Regions from separate parts of the Exiguobacterium sp. A1_3_1 genome, predicted to be linked through region 3. Evidence: predicted binding sites of a transcription regulator. Region 3 holds the regulator's gene; each other region holds the start of a gene.
What was found. Region 3 encodes LexA, which represses DNA repair genes until DNA is damaged. Its sites were predicted from a motif close to CGAACATATGTTCG; they were not measured.
Positions count from the first base shown of each region.

Region 1: uvrB (excinuclease ABC subunit UvrB) is a predicted target of LexA. The motif match lies at 3,917-3,930, and genes of this name have one in related genera.
Region 2: F8N00_RS04155 (NUMOD4 domain-containing protein) is a predicted target of LexA. The motif match lies at 3,583-3,596, and genes of this name have one in related genera.

Region 1 is NZ_WBYY01000004.1:17,089-23,425, forward strand. It holds gene F8N00_RS01000 (peptidoglycan DD-metalloendopeptidase family protein) at 1-1,070, shown strand, start outside; gene F8N00_RS01005 (S41 family peptidase) at 1,165-2,589, shown strand; gene F8N00_RS01010 (PDZ domain-containing protein) at 2,612-3,775, shown strand; gene uvrB (excinuclease ABC subunit UvrB) at 3,983-5,950, shown strand; gene uvrA (excinuclease ABC subunit UvrA) at 5,952-6,337, shown strand, end outside.
Region 2 is NZ_WBYY01000023.1:5,952-12,288, forward strand. It holds gene F8N00_RS04140 (GGDEF domain-containing protein) at 1-886, opposite strand, end outside; gene F8N00_RS04145 (hypothetical protein) at 1,032-1,208, shown strand; gene F8N00_RS04150 (methyl-accepting chemotaxis protein) at 1,298-2,947, shown strand; gene F8N00_RS04155 (NUMOD4 domain-containing protein) at 2,996-3,523, opposite strand; gene F8N00_RS04160 (AAA family ATPase) at 3,656-4,234, shown strand; gene F8N00_RS04165 (GNAT family N-acetyltransferase) at 4,273-4,614, opposite strand; gene F8N00_RS04170 (DNA alkylation repair protein) at 4,615-5,661, opposite strand; gene F8N00_RS04175 (bifunctional transcriptional activator/DNA repair enzyme AdaA) at 5,658-6,337, opposite strand, start outside.
Region 3 is NZ_WBYY01000043.1:13,660-19,996, forward strand. It holds gene F8N00_RS06635 (YneF family protein) at 1-20, opposite strand, end outside; gene tkt (transketolase) at 144-2,132, opposite strand; gene F8N00_RS06645 (DUF896 domain-containing protein) at 2,388-2,624, opposite strand; gene F8N00_RS06650 (YneB family resolvase-like protein) at 2,738-3,391, opposite strand; gene yneA (cell division suppressor protein YneA) at 3,437-3,724, opposite strand; gene lexA (transcriptional repressor LexA) at 3,936-4,550, shown strand; gene F8N00_RS06665 (metal-binding protein) at 4,582-5,052, shown strand; gene F8N00_RS06670 (MIP/aquaporin family protein) at 5,239-5,940, shown strand; gene glpK (glycerol kinase GlpK) at 5,984-6,337, shown strand, end outside.

The DNA of each region.
Region 1 (6,337 bases), on a different contig from region 3:
CGTTGAAGGAATTACATCAACAAGAAGATTTACTAGGCAGTCGCTTACGTGCCGTCCAGCAAAAAGGAGACGTTACCTACATCGAGGTCTTGCTTGACGCGAAAGACTTCGGTGATTTGATTTCGCGCTTCAGCACAGTCAGTGAGATCATGAAGCAAGATGATGATGTCCTGCAAACATATAAGACGAACGTCAGCCAGTTGAACGAACAGCGATCCGAGCAAGCGTTGTTGCTCGAAAGTCTGAAGCGGGAGCAACGGAAATTACTTGTCCTTCAGACGCAAATCATCTCAGAATCGGAGTTGAAGCGAAAGCTGGTCGTCCAGTTGAACACGAAGGTAAAAGCGTTGCAACAAGAGCAGTTCTCAAAAGCTGAAGAAGCAGAAATTCTCGCTGATCAGCGACAGTTGATTCAAAATGAACTGGCTGCACTGAAAGAAGCAGAACGAAAAGCAAAAGAAGAAGCAAAGCGACGGGCAATCGAGGCAGCACGTCAAGCCGAAGCGAAGCGAGTAGCGGAAGCCAAACGGCAAGCAGAAGCTGCGCGTGCTGCTGCAGCGAAACAACAGGAAGCGGATGCTGAGAAAACGAAGCCACCCGTCCCTGAAGTCGAAGTACCTTCTGAAACACCTGATACACCAGCAGACGTCGATTCGAATCGTCCGTTCCATTTACCGGTGCAAGGCTATGTCTCATCACCGTTCGGTCCACGAAACAATCCGTTGACTGGAAAGCCGGAGATCCATAAGGGAATCGATCTCGTCAATGCGAAAGGGACACCGATTCATGCGGCAGCCGGAGGAATTGTTTTGCGTGCAGGCAGTGCGACGGGGTACGGCAATGTCGTCATGGTAACTCATTTAATTGATGATCAGGTCTATACGACCGTTTATGCCCACCTGGAGTCAATCGATGTCAAAGCCGGTCAAACGGTCATGCCGGGTCAAACCGTCGGCACACTTGGATCAACCGGCTGGTCGACAGGACCGCATCTGCATTTCGAATTGCATAAGGGAGAGTGGGCTGCCGGTCAACCGAATGCAGTCGATCCGGCACCGTACATCTTTTGACATCCCATAGAATACTGAAAAGATAGGGTAACCTATCTTTTTTTGCTATACTGAAAAAAATAAGGCGTTTTTTAACGGAAGTGGGGAATCAAGCGTGAAAAAATCTACAACAGCAGTCATCGCGGTCAGTACCTTCGGGCTTGGTTTAGGGGCAGGCGCTGTCGGGATGTTAGCGGCGGGAGGAACGGATTCTGTCTCGACGTCATCGTCGTCTGCGAATGCGACGGGTGATTGGAAAAAAGTTGATCAGGTCCGTCAAATGATCGAACAGAACTATCTAGAGGACGTAACGGATAAAGAACTGCTGGACGGTGCATTATCCGGTATGGCGGAAGTGCTTGACGATCCGTATTCCGTCTATATGGATGAGTCGGAGACAGCATCGTTCAATACGAATCTATCGTCTTCATTTGAAGGGATCGGTGCGACACTGGAACAAAAAGGCGAGTCGATCGTTATCGTCTCACCGATTAAGGGATCACCCGCTGAAAAAGCCGGGATCAAACCGGGTGACGTCATCTTAAAAATCGACGGCAAGTCGACGAAAGGGCAAAAGACGGATCAGGCGGTCAAGAAAATCCGTGGTGAAAAAGGAACGAACGTCGTCCTGACGATTCAACGTAGCGGTCAAGACGCGATGGACATCACGATCAAACGGGATACGATTCCGATTGAGACGGTCTATACGTCGACCGAGGACGTCAACGGGAAGAAGATTGGTGTCTTGCAAGTGACACAGTTCTCAGAACCGACGGCTAAAGAGTTCGAGAAGGGGCTCGCGAAACTCGAGAGTCAGAATATCGATGGACTCGTCATCGATGTTCGCGGAAATCCGGGTGGTCTTTTGACGGCTGTCTCAAGCATGATTGCACCGTTTATTCCGAAGGACGTTCCGATTTATCAAGTCGAGAACAATAAGGGAGAGCGTCAGCAGGAATTCGGGAAGGCAGACGAGAAGAAACCGTATAACATCGTCGTGCTCGAAGACGGCGGATCAGCGTCCGCGTCCGAGATTCTGGCAGCCGGTCTAAAGGAAGGTGCCGGGGCTGAGGTCGTCGGTACGAAATCGTTCGGTAAAGGCATCGTCCAAAGTGCCTATGACTTGAAGGACGGTAGCGATTTGAAGTTAACGACGAACAAATGGCTGACACCGGACGGCAACTGGATTCATAAAAAAGGCGTTAAGCCGACGATTGAAGTCAAGCAACCGGCGTACTTCAACGTCACGAAGATCCTGACTGATCAAAAGTCACTCACAGTCGGCGATTATGGAAAATCAGTCGAAAATGCTCACCTCGTTCTCGAAGCAATCGGTTTCGAGCCAAAAGGACAAAATGGGTATTTCGGTGACACGATGAAGCAAGCCGTCGAAGCCTTGCAAAAGGATGCGAAGCTTGATGTCACTGGAAAAATCGATCAGCAGACAGCGGGTGAGATGGAGACGCGTCTCCTGAAGAAACTCGAGGACGATAAGAATGACGTCCAGCGGAAAAAAGCACTCGAGGTCGCTGCTCAATAATAAGGAATGGAAAGAGGTCTGAATGCGCGTGGAATTACTCGATGAAATTGGTTGGACCGCGATTAGTCTCATCGCCAGTCCGACCTTGTGGTTAGCACTCCTTGTCAGTTGGGTCATCGGCATCCGGCGTGTTAAACGGGAACGTGGACTATTTCGCTCCCGGACACACGGTAAACGAAGCGATGTCCTCGAAACACTTTTACCTGGGTTACTAATTGGTCTCGTCTTATCCGTCGTCAGCGGCTGGCTCGGATTGACGCTGACGCCGCAATACGCTCTGTTGTTACTCGGACTCTCGAGCGTCCTGTTGTTGGTCGGGATTGTCCGCTTGAACGTACCGCTTTGGCCGATCGTCTTGCTTGGACTTGCCGGCTGGTTTCTAATGGATGCACGTCTTGATCCGGTTCGAGCGGTTGATCCGAAAATGATTTTATTGCTTGCGACGTTAACGCTCGTCGCGGAATGTCTACTCGTCTGGTGGCGCGGAAAGCGACGCCTGTCACCGTCACTTGTCGTCTCGAAGCGTGGTCGCTTCATCGGTGGGTTGTCAGCGAATAAACTTTGGCTATTGCCTTTGCTCGTCTTTGTTCCGGGCGACGTGCTTGAAGCTTGGTGGCCACGTTACAGCTTCCCAGAGCTCGTTCCGATCGTGCTTTGGTTACCGATCGGCTTCAGCTTCCTCTTTACGGGTAAGTTGCCGAAAGAATTGATGCGTCCGCTCGTTCAAGGACGTTTGATCACGAGTCTCGTCGCGATTCTACTGACGGTTCTTGCATACGTCACCGGACAAGCTGAATGGCTGTACGGAATCGTCTTGTTGCTCGTCCTGCATATCCTATTGCATCAGCGGGTCAAACGCTTGAACCGGGCACAGACCCCATTGTTCCTCAATGGAACGCGTGGTGCCGTCATTCTTGGAACGCTACCTGATAAACCAGCTGCTGAGATGGGCTTGATTCCGGGCGAAGCGATTTATAAAGTCAATGGTGAGAAGGTCGATTCGGAAACATCTTTCTACGAAGCCATCCAAAAACACAAACCGTATCTGCGTCTTGAAGTCATGAACCATAACGGCGACATCCGGTTTGCGCAACGTGCCTTCTATGAACAAGATCATCATGAGCTCGGTATCCTGTTCGTCAACGAGCCGGTCCATGGTCGCACTAAAGTGCGGTCCTTGCATTAAATTAGTACATCCCTGTCACGGAACAGCCGTGACAGGGATTTTTTTTGTCGGCAGAAAAATCGAGGATCAACACTCGAAGCAAAAAGAAACTTTTGCATTTTCGAAAAAAAGGGTAACTTCCTAAAAGGAGCACTTCATAATCGAATGTTTGTTCGTAAAGTGGTACAATAAAAATAGATTTTTTACGTGATGAGGGGGAAGCAAACGATGGATTTTGAACTCGTTTCACCATTTGAGCCAGGCGGTGATCAGCCGACGGCAATCGAAAAATTGGTGACTGGGCTAAAACAAGGCGAACGACATCAGACGTTGCTTGGGGCGACCGGTACCGGGAAGACGTTCACGGTCTCGAACGTCATCAAGGAAATCAAGAAACCGACGCTCGTCCTTGCCCATAACAAAACACTAGCGGGACAACTCTACTCGGAGTTTAAGGAATTCTTCCCGAACAATGCGGTCGAATACTTCGTTAGTTTTTATGATTATTATCAACCGGAAGCATATGTTCCATCAACGGATACGTTCATTGAGAAGGACTCTTCGATCAACGATGAGATTGATAAACTACGTCACTCGGCGACGTCCGCCCTGTTCGAACGGGAGGACGTCTTGATCGTTGCTTCTGTTTCGTGTATCTATGGTCTTGGTAACCCGGAAGAGTACAATAACCACGTCTTGTCACTGCGTGTCGGCAATGAGATGGGACGTAACGAGATGCTCCGTCGTCTAATCGACATCCAGTATGAGCGTAACGACATCGACTTCCAGCGCGGACGGTTCCGCGTCCGCGGAGACGTCGTCGAAATCTTCCCGGCGTCACGCGACGAACAGTGTGTTCGAGTCGAGTTCTTCGGTGACGAGATCGAACGGATTCGTGACATGGATCCGCTGACAGGTGAGATCGTTGCGGACCGCGAGCACATCTCGATCTTCCCGGCGTCCCACTTCGTGACGGGGGATACCCGTCTGCAGAAGGCGATCGCGAACATCGAGAAGGAACTAGAGGTCCAGCTTGCGAAGTTGCGTGAAGACAACCAGTTGCTCGAAGCGCAACGGCTCGAACAACGGACGAATTACGACCTTGAGATGATGCGCGAGATGGGCTATTGTTCCGGAATCGAGAACTATTCACGTCACTTGAACTTGATGCCGGAAGGGGCAACACCGTATACGTTGCTTGATTACTTCCCGAAGGACTTCTTACTCGTTGCCGATGAGTCGCACGTCACGCTGCCGCAAATTCGCGGGATGTATAACGGAGACCAGGCGCGGAAACAAGTCCTCGTCGATCACGGCTTCCGTCTTCCGTCGGCAAAAGACAACCGTCCGTTACGATTCGAGGAGTTCGAGGAGAAAGTCAGTCAGGCGATCTATATCTCGGCGACACCAGGACCGTATGAACTCGAACATTCAAAAGAGATGGTCGAGCAAATCATCCGTCCGACTGGTCTCGTCGATCCGACGATCGAGATTCATCCGATCACGGGACAAATCGATTACTTGATGGATAACATCCGTGACCGGGTCGCGAAGAACGAACGTGTTCTCGTGACGACACTGACGAAGAAGATGGCAGAAGATTTAACTGATTACTTGAAAGAGAACGGTGTTAAGGTCAACTATATGCACTCGGAGATCAAGACGCTGGAACGGATTGAAATCATCCGTGACTTGCGGCTTGGGAAATACGATGTCCTCGTCGGGATCAACTTGTTACGAGAAGGACTCGATATTCCGGAAGTCTCACTCGTGACGATTCTCGATGCCGATAAGGAAGGCTTCCTCCGTTCGGACCGTTCGCTGATTCAAACGATTGGTCGGGCGGCGCGGAACGCGGAAGGACACGTCATCTTGTTTGCCGATAAAGTCACCGATTCGATGCAACGCGCAATCGATGAGACGGAACGCCGTCGCGCGATCCAGATGGCGTTCAACGAAGAACATGGCATCACGCCGCAGACGATCAAAAAAGACGTCCGTGGTGTCATCAGTACGACGATCGAGAGCGACGATACCGTCGAAAAACTCGAGAAGTTCAACAAACTCAAAAAACCGGAGCGCGAAACGTTGCTTGAACAGCTTGACCAAGAGATGCGTCAAGCGGCGAAAGACATGCAGTTCGAACGAGCTGCTGAGCTCCGCGACCTCATATTAGAATTGAAAGCAGGTGCCTAAGTTGGGAGAAAAGAAGAATCAGATTATCATCAAAGGCGCTCGCGTCAATAATCTACAAAACATCGATGTCGAAATTCCCCGCGATCAGCTCGTCGTCTTGACGGGCTTGTCCGGGTCAGGGAAATCGTCGCTTGCCTTCGACACGATTTACGCGGAAGGACAACGACGTTATGTCGAAAGTTTATCAGCCTATGCCCGTCAGTTCCTCGGACAGATGGATAAACCGGATGTCGACACGATCGAAGGACTGAGTCCAGCAATTTCAATCGACCAGAAGACGACGAGTAAAAACCCACGGTCGACGGTCGGAACGGTCACAGAAATCTATGATTATCTGCGTCTATTGTACGCACGAATTGGTAAACCGATTTGTCCAAATCACGGAAT
Region 2 (6,337 bases), on a different contig from region 3:
CCAGTCGTTCCGCTTGTCGAAGTGGTACGTCCGGCAACAGTAAGACAAACTCTTCACCACCGTACCGACCGACGACGCCCTGTTCTGGACAATACGATTGCAAGAGATGGCTGAGTTGTCGTAAAACGACGTCACCCCCTTCGTGTCCGTATGTATCATTGATTGATTTAAAATGATCGAGATCGAGAATGAGGACGGAGAAGACTGTTCCGTTCTGAGCGTACTCGGCTAACGTTTCATCTAGCTTCCGGCGGTTTCCCAGTTGCGTCAGCTCATCCGTTAAAGCCAGTTCCTGTTGCGTATGTACGAACAAAAAGTGCTTCCTTAGTTCTTGTAAGAAACGATAGGTGACGTAACCACCAATCATGATGACAATGATATAGACGAGCGCAATCTCTAAAAACCGCTCGAACGTGTTCGTTAATAAATAGAGCGCCGGTAAGCTGTATGCGATACCTGTTCCAAGCAACACGAGATAATCCTTCATCCGCTGAGCAGCGAACCGTCGATAAATCGTCGCTGTCACGAGTAACGCGACACAGATCAAGGTCGTCAGAATCAGTCCTTGGTATTCGCCAGCTGGTGTCACCGCAAATCGGGCACCGATGATGAACAGCATCGTGATGCTACCGCTGACTAATCCGCCGTAAAAGTACGCCGTGACGAGCGCAACGAGACGCAAATCAATCTTTGCAACGTCATAGGAAATACTGTTAAAGATCAACAGGGCACCAATCACACCGGCGATACAACCGATCGCGAGTCGGACTTGTAAGGAAGAGTTAGGCGAGATGCGCTCGATCCGTCTTAGCGGTAAAAACGCAAACAGCAATGTCGCAATCAACAGTGAGAAGTTCAACAACAATGAATTAAGCAACGTAAGCACGACGACATCCTCCTCATTCCATTTCAGATGTTTACTCTATTCCCTCCAAATTACACATTCCCCTCTTTTTCCAAGGTTTTCAAACAAGAGGAGAGGGAATCAAACAAATATGTCTATCGTCTACATCATTAAGGGGGAATCTTTCATGGACCGTCAAGCTGAAAAACGAAAAAGTAAGATGCCATTCTTCATTATTCTCGTTATCGCTATCTTCGTCATCGTTGCTGCTGCGTTGATCATTTATGTCACATCTGAACCAAAAGAAGAGACACAAGCACTTATGACACATCTTGCGACTGTCCTTCCGGTTTACGTGAATTAGATTCACAAGACCTTTACACAAGCCGTACAACACCTTCATACATGTTGCTTTATCTCCTTCCGATAGGTACACGGGAGGAGATGTTTTTTATGCTTATGAAAAAACGATTATTAGCACAACAACTAAATGGATGGTTGATTCCGATCGTTGCCATCGGGCTGATCGTGATCAGCGGTCTCAGCGTTTACGCATCGTATCAACAATCCGTCGCAGCAACTGAGGAACGGCTGATGCGGGAGTTAACCATGTTCGACGCGAATGTCCGGGCAACGTTTCTTGCGTATCCGGATGACGCGACAGACCGCTCGCGTGCCATCAAACGATTGCAACAGCAACAGCGAACCGACTTATCACGTGACGACTATTCGATTCGCTTTCAAAGCCTGAAAACGAGTGAGGCGTTCCGACCGCTAACACTCGAACCGGCAAAACGAAAACAACTACAACAGCACTTAGAAACAGCCCGTACATATGCTTTTTCGAATCAAGACCAGTTTCTTGTCGCAATGACGATTCCGGAACTCGATGACGTCATTTTGCTGACGACTGATCGCGATAAATTAATCGCCCCTGCTCGCGATTTAGCTTGGACACTCGTCTGGGTCAGTGTGATTACGCTTGTTAGCATCAGTTTCTTGATTCGCTCACGAATTAGAAAACAACTCGCCCCACTATCGAAACTCGCCTTACAGATTGAAGAAGCGCATGCGAAGCGATCGTATCGTCCATTAACACTCAAAACGACGACCTTTGAATTACAACAACTCACGTTTCAATACAATCAATTAATGCAACAAATCGGAGATTTAACGGCTGAGATGCAACAAGCGAGTCAGGAACTCGAATCCGTCCAACCCCACTTTTCTTCGCGCTTATCCGCGATGGATCAATCAGTCCAAGCCGTCGATGAAGTCGCCGGTTCTTTACTTGCGCAATCGTCGCAAATGGATCAGACAATCGTCGCCTCGACACGTTTGACCGCTCAAGGGCACGATGCGTTAAGTGAGATGCAAACGACACTTCTCAACAGCCAACATGCCGTAACCCGTTTTCAACAGACTGTTCAGACGAATCACACGACACTTGAGACCTTACAAGAGGAAAGCCAGTTACTGAAGGAACAATCCGCGACGACAGAGCAGATTTTGCAACAGACCTCACACCTACAGCAACAGATGGAGACCTCAATCTCGCACATTCAGCGCGTTGCTGAAGAGACGCGCCGCTTGTCGCTGAACGCGCTGATTGAGGCAACCCGTGCTGGAGAAGCCGGTCGTGGCTTTATCGTCGTTGCCAAGGAAGTCGAAAAACTCGCAATCGATATCCGAACGAGTACAGATCATATCCGTCAAGTCAATCAGACATGGACGGCGGGACTCGATCAAGTCGAACAAGCCATCGTGCAGATGACCGAACGTTTTCTCTCAACATCGCAACAGCTCGAGACGGCAACGGCACACTTGCAACAAATGTTGACCGAAGCGACGACGATCGAAACGACACTGGGTACCGTGGAACACCAACGTCAAATCGTCGCAGATGTTCAGTCGAACATGCAGGAACATCTGCAGTCCGTTCAGCAGTTGATGTCGGAGCTCTCTTCTTACAGCCAGGTGCTTGGGGAACAGATGCAACACCACGTCACTCAACAGACGGAACTGAAGACACATAGTGCGGTACTCGAGTCACGGATCAGTTCGTTGCAACAGACCGTTCGCTCGAGTGAATCGCCGTCTTAAATCAAAGGAGCGCCTCCCATCTCTGGTAAGCGCTCCTTTCCTCTATTTTCAGCCGATATAACGTGCTTCCTTTTTATCGATAATGTTGCGGATCCGGTTTTCCGTCACCTGATACTGCTCTGCCAATTGACGAATCGTTTTCCCTTTCTCATACTGCGTGCGAATCGTTCGAATCTGAAACGATGACAGCGTCACATGTTGGCCTAACAAGAGATCAAATTCACCAAGCAGTTCAGTATACTGCTGATCGATTGAAGGCAAGACGTCTAAGTTCGACAACTGATCGTCAGCCCGTTTACCATTGCGCCGGACGAGTTGCGCCTCTGTAACATCTGTCGTCAGAAAAGCTTGTGCAACAAGTACACCGACCTGCACGCGTTCTCCTCGACCACGTTGATAAAGCGTGACTTTCCGGTACCCTTCCCGATTGAGCCGTGGACGGAGCAAGACACCTTTTCGGCGTTGCTGGACACCGCGACACGTTACGATCGTTCGGTCGAGCGATCTTACGCGACCAAACGATGAGACTTCATATATACCTACATAGCCGATGACGGCTTTCCATTGTTCTTGCATGATTGTCCTCCTTCAGACAAGGACACGACGGGACTTCATACTTGAATTATATCAAATTACGAACAAACGTTCTAGTGATGTCACTCGTCGGAATGTGCTATTCTTAGCAGAAAAAGGAAATGAGGTTCATCTATGAAATTTGTCTTGTTACTTGGTCCCCAAGCGGTCGGAAAGATGACGATCGGTCAGGAAATCGAACGATTGACGGAGATGAAAGTCTTCCATAACCATCAGACAATCGATCTGTTATTGCCTTATTTTGATTTCTCTGAACCTGCACACCATCGCCTAAAGGATACGATCCGGCGCGAGATGTTCAAGGAAATGGCGAACAGTTCGCTCGAAGGTGTGCTGTTTACATTCCTCTGTCTATTCGGTGTCGAAGGCGGTGGTCTCGAGTTCATTGAAGAGACAGTCGAATTATTCGAACAAGCGGGTGCTGACGTCTATATCGTTGAACTGGATGCGCCGGTCGCAACCCGTCTTCACCGCAACACGACCGAAAACCGATTGACACACAAAGTAACGAAGCGTGACCTCGCTGCTTCTGAACAAGACTTACGTGAGACGGCGGACGGATACCGGACACGTTCGCTGCCGGGCGAACTACCGGACGTCAACTATCTCTTCCTTGATACGGAACAATTAAGTGCACGCGAAAGCGCTGAAGCGATTTGCAACCATTTCAACTGGTCCAAAACAACGGTCTAAGCACAAACGAGCCCCGTCCTGCTCAAGCAGGCGGGGCTTTAATGATAGAGTTTGCGTTCATATCGATTCGCCTGCAACTGAAATCCGTTCCGACGCCAGACCGCCGCACTGCCCGCTTCGCCGTAGACACGCGTCAGTAATAACGTCCGCGCGAGATATGATAGAATCGACGTCAACGCTTCTGTAATGTATCCGTGCTGATCATCCTCATCAGTCGTCGTATAACGTAAGTTTCCGGTCGATGCATTCCATGTGAAGGTAATCGTTCCGACGATTGTTTTCTCACGCAACGCATGCAACGTCCACTTGCAACCCGATTCTTCATCCGTTGCTTCGACAAACAATCGTGACGTCGTAAAATCCGGATGTCGTCCTTTCATTCAGCTCTCCTCCTCGACCTCAAACGTTGCTGTCGCGTAAGCCTCTCCGTTAATTAAAATCGTTAATGTATGTGTACCAGGATAATGGACACGCGTCGTCATGTTCCGAAACGATTGGCGTCGTTCAACTTGTAAGACACCTTTAACTTCCCGCTCCCGCAGTTGAAACACCTTCCGACTCGTTCCACGTTGTTTGACGTAATCGATCGCGTATTCAAGACGCAGACGTTGCTCGACGGAACTGTTTACTTGAAACGAAAACTGTAACTCTTGACCAATCGTCACTGGTGAGACGACCAAGTCCGTCACCTCGACCTCACCTTGCGTGACGTGTCCGAACAACTGTAATACTTCTGGATTTCCGCGCTTCAGTAACGTCCGGGAAGCGTGACGTAAAATCCAGTCTGTATTCGGATCTGTTCCTAAGTGACGTTCGATTCGCTCGATCAGGTATTCCGGATGTGTCTTTGAAATATCGTTCAAGTGATTGGCGACACTTTTTCGGACGTAAAGTGACGGATCCTGTAGTAAGGCGTCAAGAATCGGTAACGCCGGACGCGGATCAGCAATCAAACGCGGAATCGCTTGTCCCCACGGCAGACGCGGGCGTGTTCCTTCAGACGCTAAGCGCCGGACGTGTTCATCGTCTGATGTTGTCCATTTAAGTGCCTGCTCGAGGAAACGTTCCTGATCAGCAAGTAAAAAGCGACGAACGGCGAACTCCGACGTCGAATGTTGCGTCAACTTGGCAAGTATCTCTATCGCAAGCGTCCAGTCAGAAAGGTCTGCCGTTCGTTCGACATACTCTGGAAAAACAATTCCCGGTAGCCCAGTAAACTGCGGTGCGAGTCGCTCTAGCTCCGACACCGAGTCCGGAAACGGTGGCAAGATCGTCTCCAGCGTCTCCGCCACACGACGGACACGTTGTTTAAACGCGAGTTCTTCCCAGTCTCCCTGCTCGACTCGTCTTCGAAAATCCGGTACATCGACCGCTGCTCCTAAGCGGTCGAGCCAACTCGGTGAAAATACATCTTTAATCAAACTCATCCTTCATCCAGTCCTCTCTGTGTGCGCTCCAGTTTGAGCAATATTTCCTTGCGTGCGAGTCCACCCGCGTATCCACCTAAATCTCCATTCGTCCGAATGACCCGATGGCACGGAATGACGATTGCCAGTTGGTTCGCTCCATTCGCTCGTGCGACGGCACGAACAGCAGTCGGTTGACCGATCCGGATCGCCAGCTCTTGGTACGAGATCGTCTCCCCACTCGGAATCCGCTCGAGTTCTTCCCAGACGCGGCGTTGAAATGGTGTCCCGTACCGCATCAGTGGCGTCTGAAACGATACCGGCTCTCCTTTGAAGTAACGACGGAGCTCCGCTTCGATCTGTCCAAAGACCGGTGATTCCCCGGGAACGATGACAGCGCGCGCTTTTTGACGTAATTGTTCGATTTCCCGCTCCAGTCCACGTCGGTCGACGAACTCGAGCAGATGTAAGAGTTGATCGTCGGCAATCGCCAGCATCGAACCGAGTGGTGTATCAAGCCATTTCGCGCGTAAGACCTGCCCGTCAAAGCGCGACGGTGCCTGCCCGAGAATCCGTGCTGACGCCTCACGAAAACCACTACTCGATTCATAACCTCCAGCCAACTGTCCTTCGATGATCGGCTTACCGGTCCGGATCTCCTTCATCGCAAGCCCCATCCGTCGTGCCCGAGCATACG
Region 3 (6,337 bases):
ATCCAAATCCATGTAGCCAAGTTGCTTCCTCCTCTAACTTAAAACGTCGCTTTTTACTATACTATAATTCCAATTGTTTGCATAGATGATAATAGATGAAAAACGAGCCCGACGTAAGATCGGACCCGTTTTTCCGGAAATGATTACCCGAGTTGCTTGACTGTCGCTAAAACGTTCTCAACAGACATGCCGTATTCTTTCAAGAGGAAGTCTCCAGGAGCAGATGCGCCGAAACGATCGATTCCGATGACTTGTCCTTCTGTTCCTACATATTTGTACCAACCGAGTGAAGCCCCTGCTTCGATTGCTACACGTTTCGTGATGTGTTTCGGAAGAACTGATTCTTTGTACTCTGCTGACTGTGCTTCGAATACTTCCCATGATGGAAGCGAAACGACAGCTACTGATTCACCAAGTTCTTTTTGTGCTTCAACAAGAAGGTGCACTTCTGAACCCGTACCGAGCAAGAGCGTATCAGCTTTCGTGACGTCACCAGCGATGACATAACCACCTTTTTCAGCGCCTTCCGTCGTCGTACCTTCAAGTTCAGGAAGACCTTGACGTGTCAAGACGAGAAGTGTCGGTTTGTCATTCGCTTGTACCGCTGTTTTCCATGCTGCGATTGTCTCTTTTCCGTCTGCTGGGCGGTAGATCGTGACGTTCGGCATTGCACGGAAGCTCATCAAGTGTTCGACTGGCTCGTGTGTTGGACCATCTTCACCGACAGCGATCGAGTCGTGCGTCAAGACGAAGATTGATGGAAGCCCCATTAATGCTGCTAAACGAACAGCTGGACGGAGGTAATCCGAGAAGACGAAGAATGTCGCACCGTAAGGAATGACGCCGCCGTGAAGTGCCATACCGTTGACAGCCGCAGCCATTGCGAATTCACGTACACCGAACCAGATGTTACGACCGCTTGGGTCGATATCGAAGTCTGCTTCGCCTTTGAGCATCGTGTTGTTCGATCCTGCAAGGTCAGCTGAACCACCGAACAATGTCGGAACGTTCTTCGCAAGACCGTTCAAGACTTCACCACTCGTTTGACGTGTCGCTTTTTTCGATGACAAGTCGTACGTCGGAAGATCTGCTTCCCAGTTGCTTGGCAATTCGTTTGCGATCGCGCGAACGAGTTCCGCATGCAATTCTGGATGAGCTGCTTCGTATTGTTTCATCGTTTCGTTCCATGCGTCTTCCGCAGAAGCACCACGTTGGACGATCCGCTCGTCGAACAATGATTTGACTTCTTCAGGGACGTAGAACTCTTCGTGATCCCAAATGTAGCTAGCTTTCGTCAATTTGATTTCCGCTTCACCGAGTGGTGCACCGTGAGAAGCCGACTTCCCTGATTTGTTCGGTGAACCGAAACCGATGACTGTCTTGACTTCGATCAATGTTGGTTTTGTCGTCTCTGCTTGTGCCGCCGCGATTGCTTTCGAAATCGAATCGATATCCGTTCCGTCTTCTACGCGAATGACTTGCCAGTTGTACGCTTCGAAGCGCTTCTGGACGTTTTCAGAGAATGATTTATCGAGATCGCCATCAAGTGAGATATCGTTTGAATCATACAATACGACCAATTTACCAAGACCAAGGTGACCTGCGAGTGAAGCCGCTTCAGCTGAGACACCTTCCATTAAGTCTCCATCTCCACAAATTCCGTATGTGAAGTGATCGACGACGTTGAGATCGTCACGGTTGTATTTTGCTTCAAGATGACGTTCTGCCATCGCCATACCAACTGCCATTGCAATCCCTTGACCAAGTGGACCTGTCGTCGCATCTACACCAGCCGTGTGACGGTATTCCGGGTGACCTGGTGTTTTTGATCCCCATTGACGGAATGATTTAAGATCATCCATTGATAGATCATATCCCGATAGGTGGAGGAGTGAGTAGAGAAGCATCGAACCGTGTCCGGCTGAAAGTACAAAACGGTCGCGGTTGAACCATTCTGGATTTTTAGGGTTGTGGTTCATATGATCCGCCCAAAGCGAGAATGCCATCGGCGCTGCTCCCATTGGCATACCTGGGTGACCCGAGTTCGCCTTTTGTACGGCATCAATCGATAAGGTACGAATCGTATTAATTGCTAATTGTTCTACTGTCGTCATGTTCGTCAAAACAATCATCCTCTCTCTTTTTCACAAATTCCTACTCATTTTAGCACACTCTTAAATGTGATACAACTTTTCTAAATAGTATGTCACATTAAAATGAATGCGCTATCTATAGCCGTTCTATCGACTCATACAGGATGCATGAATTGATGAAAGATCGTTATTAAGATGTATTGCTATCGTGCAATGTTTCCTCATCTAACAGCGCTAAACAAAAAAGAGGTCCGCTTAACGCGAACCTCTTTCTTCTATAGAAGAAACAAACGATTATTGTTTATTCCGTTCTTCTTCTTGTGCTTGTTTTAATTTCTCTGGTGTTACGTCCGTACCTTCTTCATCAACAATCTTCATGCCCATGAGTTGGTTTTTGAACGATCCACGGAATGCTGCGAGATACGCTGCACGTAACTCTTTTTGCTCTGCCGCTTCTGCTTCTGATAACGGCTCGACTTTTGATTTATTCGCTAATGCGTTGATTCGATCTAATTGTTCTTGTGATAACATGGAATCCCTCTTTCTGTACGACTCAAACTTGAGTAGTTCAATTGTATTCTTACTGTAAAAGAGCTTACTAAAAAAAGCAAGTTAACCGCGTCAGTCGACGGGTTACTTGCTTCTCATTCCGGGCTAGGCGTCAATTCGCGGTATTCAAGGTATCGACGATTGACCGTTGCCTTTGAAATATCATGTCCCATCCCGCGAAGCGTAATGGCGATATCTGAAAACGTCAGTCCGAGTTCACGGAGACGTACGATTTCTTCGATCGGTACGTCCTTTCGGCTACGCCCGGCGTTCTCTCCTTGGCGATTCAGATTTCGTTCCGGGCGAAAGCCTTGTTCGACCGCTCGCCGCATGCCGCGCGCGATTTTTGCATTATGCAATTTCCGTTGATATTCTTCCACGAGTGAGACGATCTCAAGGACCATCGCTTCTGCATCAGCAAGTTGGTATTCTCCATCGGAATCAAGTGTCATCAACCGAACACCGTGCTTCTTAAACGTGTGCAAAATAGCGATTTTCGCATTCCCTCGACCAATCCGTGTGTCATCCGTTACGAGGACCGCATCTACCGCATCACGTGTCACATGATCAAGAACCGTCAGCATCCCTTCCCGATCGACGTCATATCCACTCTCTTTTTCAGAGACGACATCCACGACATCAAAACCCTTTTGAGACGCGACCTTCGAAAGTTCCATCCGTTGGCGTTCAATCGAACTATCTTGTGCTTCTTTTTCGGTCGACACCCGACAATAAATCACGACCTTCATCGTACCTCACATCCCTGTTCGTTCTTTCACAACTTTTCCATTTTGTCATTGTTGTGCGATTGGTACAACGATTTTGCTTTTTGAGATGACGTGTTTTGTCTCGACATCATTATTTTTAATCAACCAGTTGACGTATTCTTCATCTGACATCGAACCGTCATTGTAGACTTCAGCGATTTGTTCAACTGTAGCGTTCTCATCGACCGTAACGGAAGCAGTCATTAGTTGCGCCACTTTTTCATCCGGGCGCGGTGTGAGTAAAAAGATCACGAAGGCAATACTTAATGCATAGAAGAGAATTGAAAAAGCATGAGTACGAATCGTATGAATCATCATGAATCCCTCCAAATATGAAATGAATGAGTTAGAATAAACGTTCGCGGAACAATTGTTCGCATAACTCATAATAAACACAGAACCCGTGTTCGGTCAACACAAAATGTCGAACAATTGTTTGTACGCTCATTTGTTCTATGTTATAGTGAATCTAGAAACATATATTCTTACATTTCAAACTTCAATCCAGAAAGAGGTGGCAATTCGTATGCGGAAAATGTCTAAGCGCCAACAAGAGATTCTCGACTACATCGTCTCTGAAGTGAAACTGAAGGGGTATCCACCATCAGTTCGTGAAATCGGAGAAGCAGTCGGACTCGCGTCTAGCTCGACGGTACACGGTCATTTGGATCGACTCGAGAAACGGGGAATGATTCGCCGTGACCCGACGAAACCACGTGCGATTGAGATATTGCTTGATAAGCCTGAAGAAATCACGGAAGCCATCGTCCATGTTCCCGTCATCGGGAAAGTCACAGCAGGTCTTCCGATTACAGCGATTGAAAACATCGAAGAACAGTTCCCACTCCCTGCACATTATGTAGGGAACGAGACGGTCTTCATGTTGACGATCGATGGTGAATCGATGATTAACGCAGGTATTCTTGACGGCGATCGTGTCATCGTGCGCCAACAAAACACAGCAGAAAACGGAGAAATCGTCGTAGCTATGACCGAAGATAGCGAAGCGACGGTGAAACGGTTCTTCTTAGAAGATCAACAGGTACGTCTACAACCAGAAAATGACTCGATGGATCCGATGTATTTCGATAATGTCTCCATTCTTGGTAAGGTAATCGGCGTGTATCGGACGATTCATTGACGGAGGGACCAGTTACGACTGGTCTTTTTTCATGCCATCAGGAAATGTACATGATACCGTCAATACCGTCGCACTGACGGGTTACGTTGCGTATTCGGTCGCAACGCAACAAACCGATTGGTTACCGACTGCCATCGGTATCGCTGTCGGTACCCTTTGGTTGTCACCCGACCTCGATTTAAAGTCAGAACCGTATTATCGCTTTGGACCATTTCGAGTTCTTTGGATGCCGTATGTCAAGATCATGCCTCACCGATCGATCTGGTCGCATGGAATGATCATCGGAGACATCATTCGGCTTCTTTATAGTGCTGCGATTCTGATTCCCCTACTATTTATAAGTCTATATTTTCAGGTTCTTGATTCTGCTACGATTGATTCGTGGTTTGCTTCCTTGCCTGCATTCATCGTTGGCATCATGGTGGCGAGTACGATTCATATCCTACTAGATTATTCCAGCAGTTGGTTTCGACCTAAAAAAAGAAAAAAACGTCGTCGGTAACACCTCTTTTGCTTGCTTGCAGGCAGGAAGAGGTGTTTTCTTATCCACTTTTTCGTATCTTTAAACATCAAAATAAAAAATTTCCATTCCTATATTTCAATTATATGTATTGAAAACGTTCTCAAATCGGAGTAATTTAAAGTAGAAAGGCCATTATCTGCTTTAATCCAAAGGGAGGGTTTTTGCATGAATAACTTTGTACTAGAAATGATCGGTACGATGATCCTCATCCTGCTCGGGGATGGAGTCGTCGCCGGTGTCGTCTTGAAAAAGACGAAATCGGAAAACAGCGGATGGATCGTCATCACGTTCGCTTGGGGTCTTGCTGTCATGACAGCAGCATTCGTCGCTGCTGAAAGCGGAGCACACTTGAACCCCGCATTGACGATTGCACTTGCTTTGAACTCTGACCTACCGTGGGCAGACGTTCCGATCTACATTGCCGGACAACTTGTCGGAGCTTTCATCGGCGCCATTCTCGTTTGGCTTCATTACATGAAACATTTTGAAGCGACTGATGATCAAGCCGCAAAACTCGGTGTGTTCGCAACAGGTCCAGCGATTCGTCATACGCCGTCGAACTTGATTTCTGAGATCATCGGGACATTCGTTCTCGTCTTCGGTATCTTGGCACTTGGTTTAACGACGTTCGGAGACGGCTTAAAACCACTCATCGTCGGTTTACTCGTCGTCGTCATCGGTCTATCGCTCGGTGGTACAACAGGGTATGCCATCAACCCGGCTCGTGACCTTGGACCGCGTATCGCGCACGCTATCCTACCGATTCCGAATAAAGGTTCATCTGACTGGGGCTATTCATGGATTCCTGTCGTTGGTCCAATCATCGGTGGAGCGATTGCCGTGTTCATCTATCAATTGATCTACTAAGATCACGTCTCACTAACACATACCGCTCAAGGGGGATTTCGAAATGGAAAACAAGTATATCCTAGCACTCGACCAAGGTACGACAAGCTCACGTGCGATCATCTTCGATCACGATGGGAAAATCGTCAACTCGGCACAACGGGAATTCAAGCAATACTTCCCACAACCAGGCTGGGTCGAGCATGATGCAAACGAAATCTGGGGTTCGATTCTTGCCGTCATGGCCGAAGCACTCGGAACAGCAGATATCAAACCTGAGCAAATCGCCGGAATCGGCATTACGAACCAACGCGAAACGACGGTCGTCTGGAACAAAGAAACAGGTAAACCGGTCTATCACGCACTCGTTTGGCAATCGCGTCAAACGTCTGGTATCTGTGACGATTTAAAAGAACAA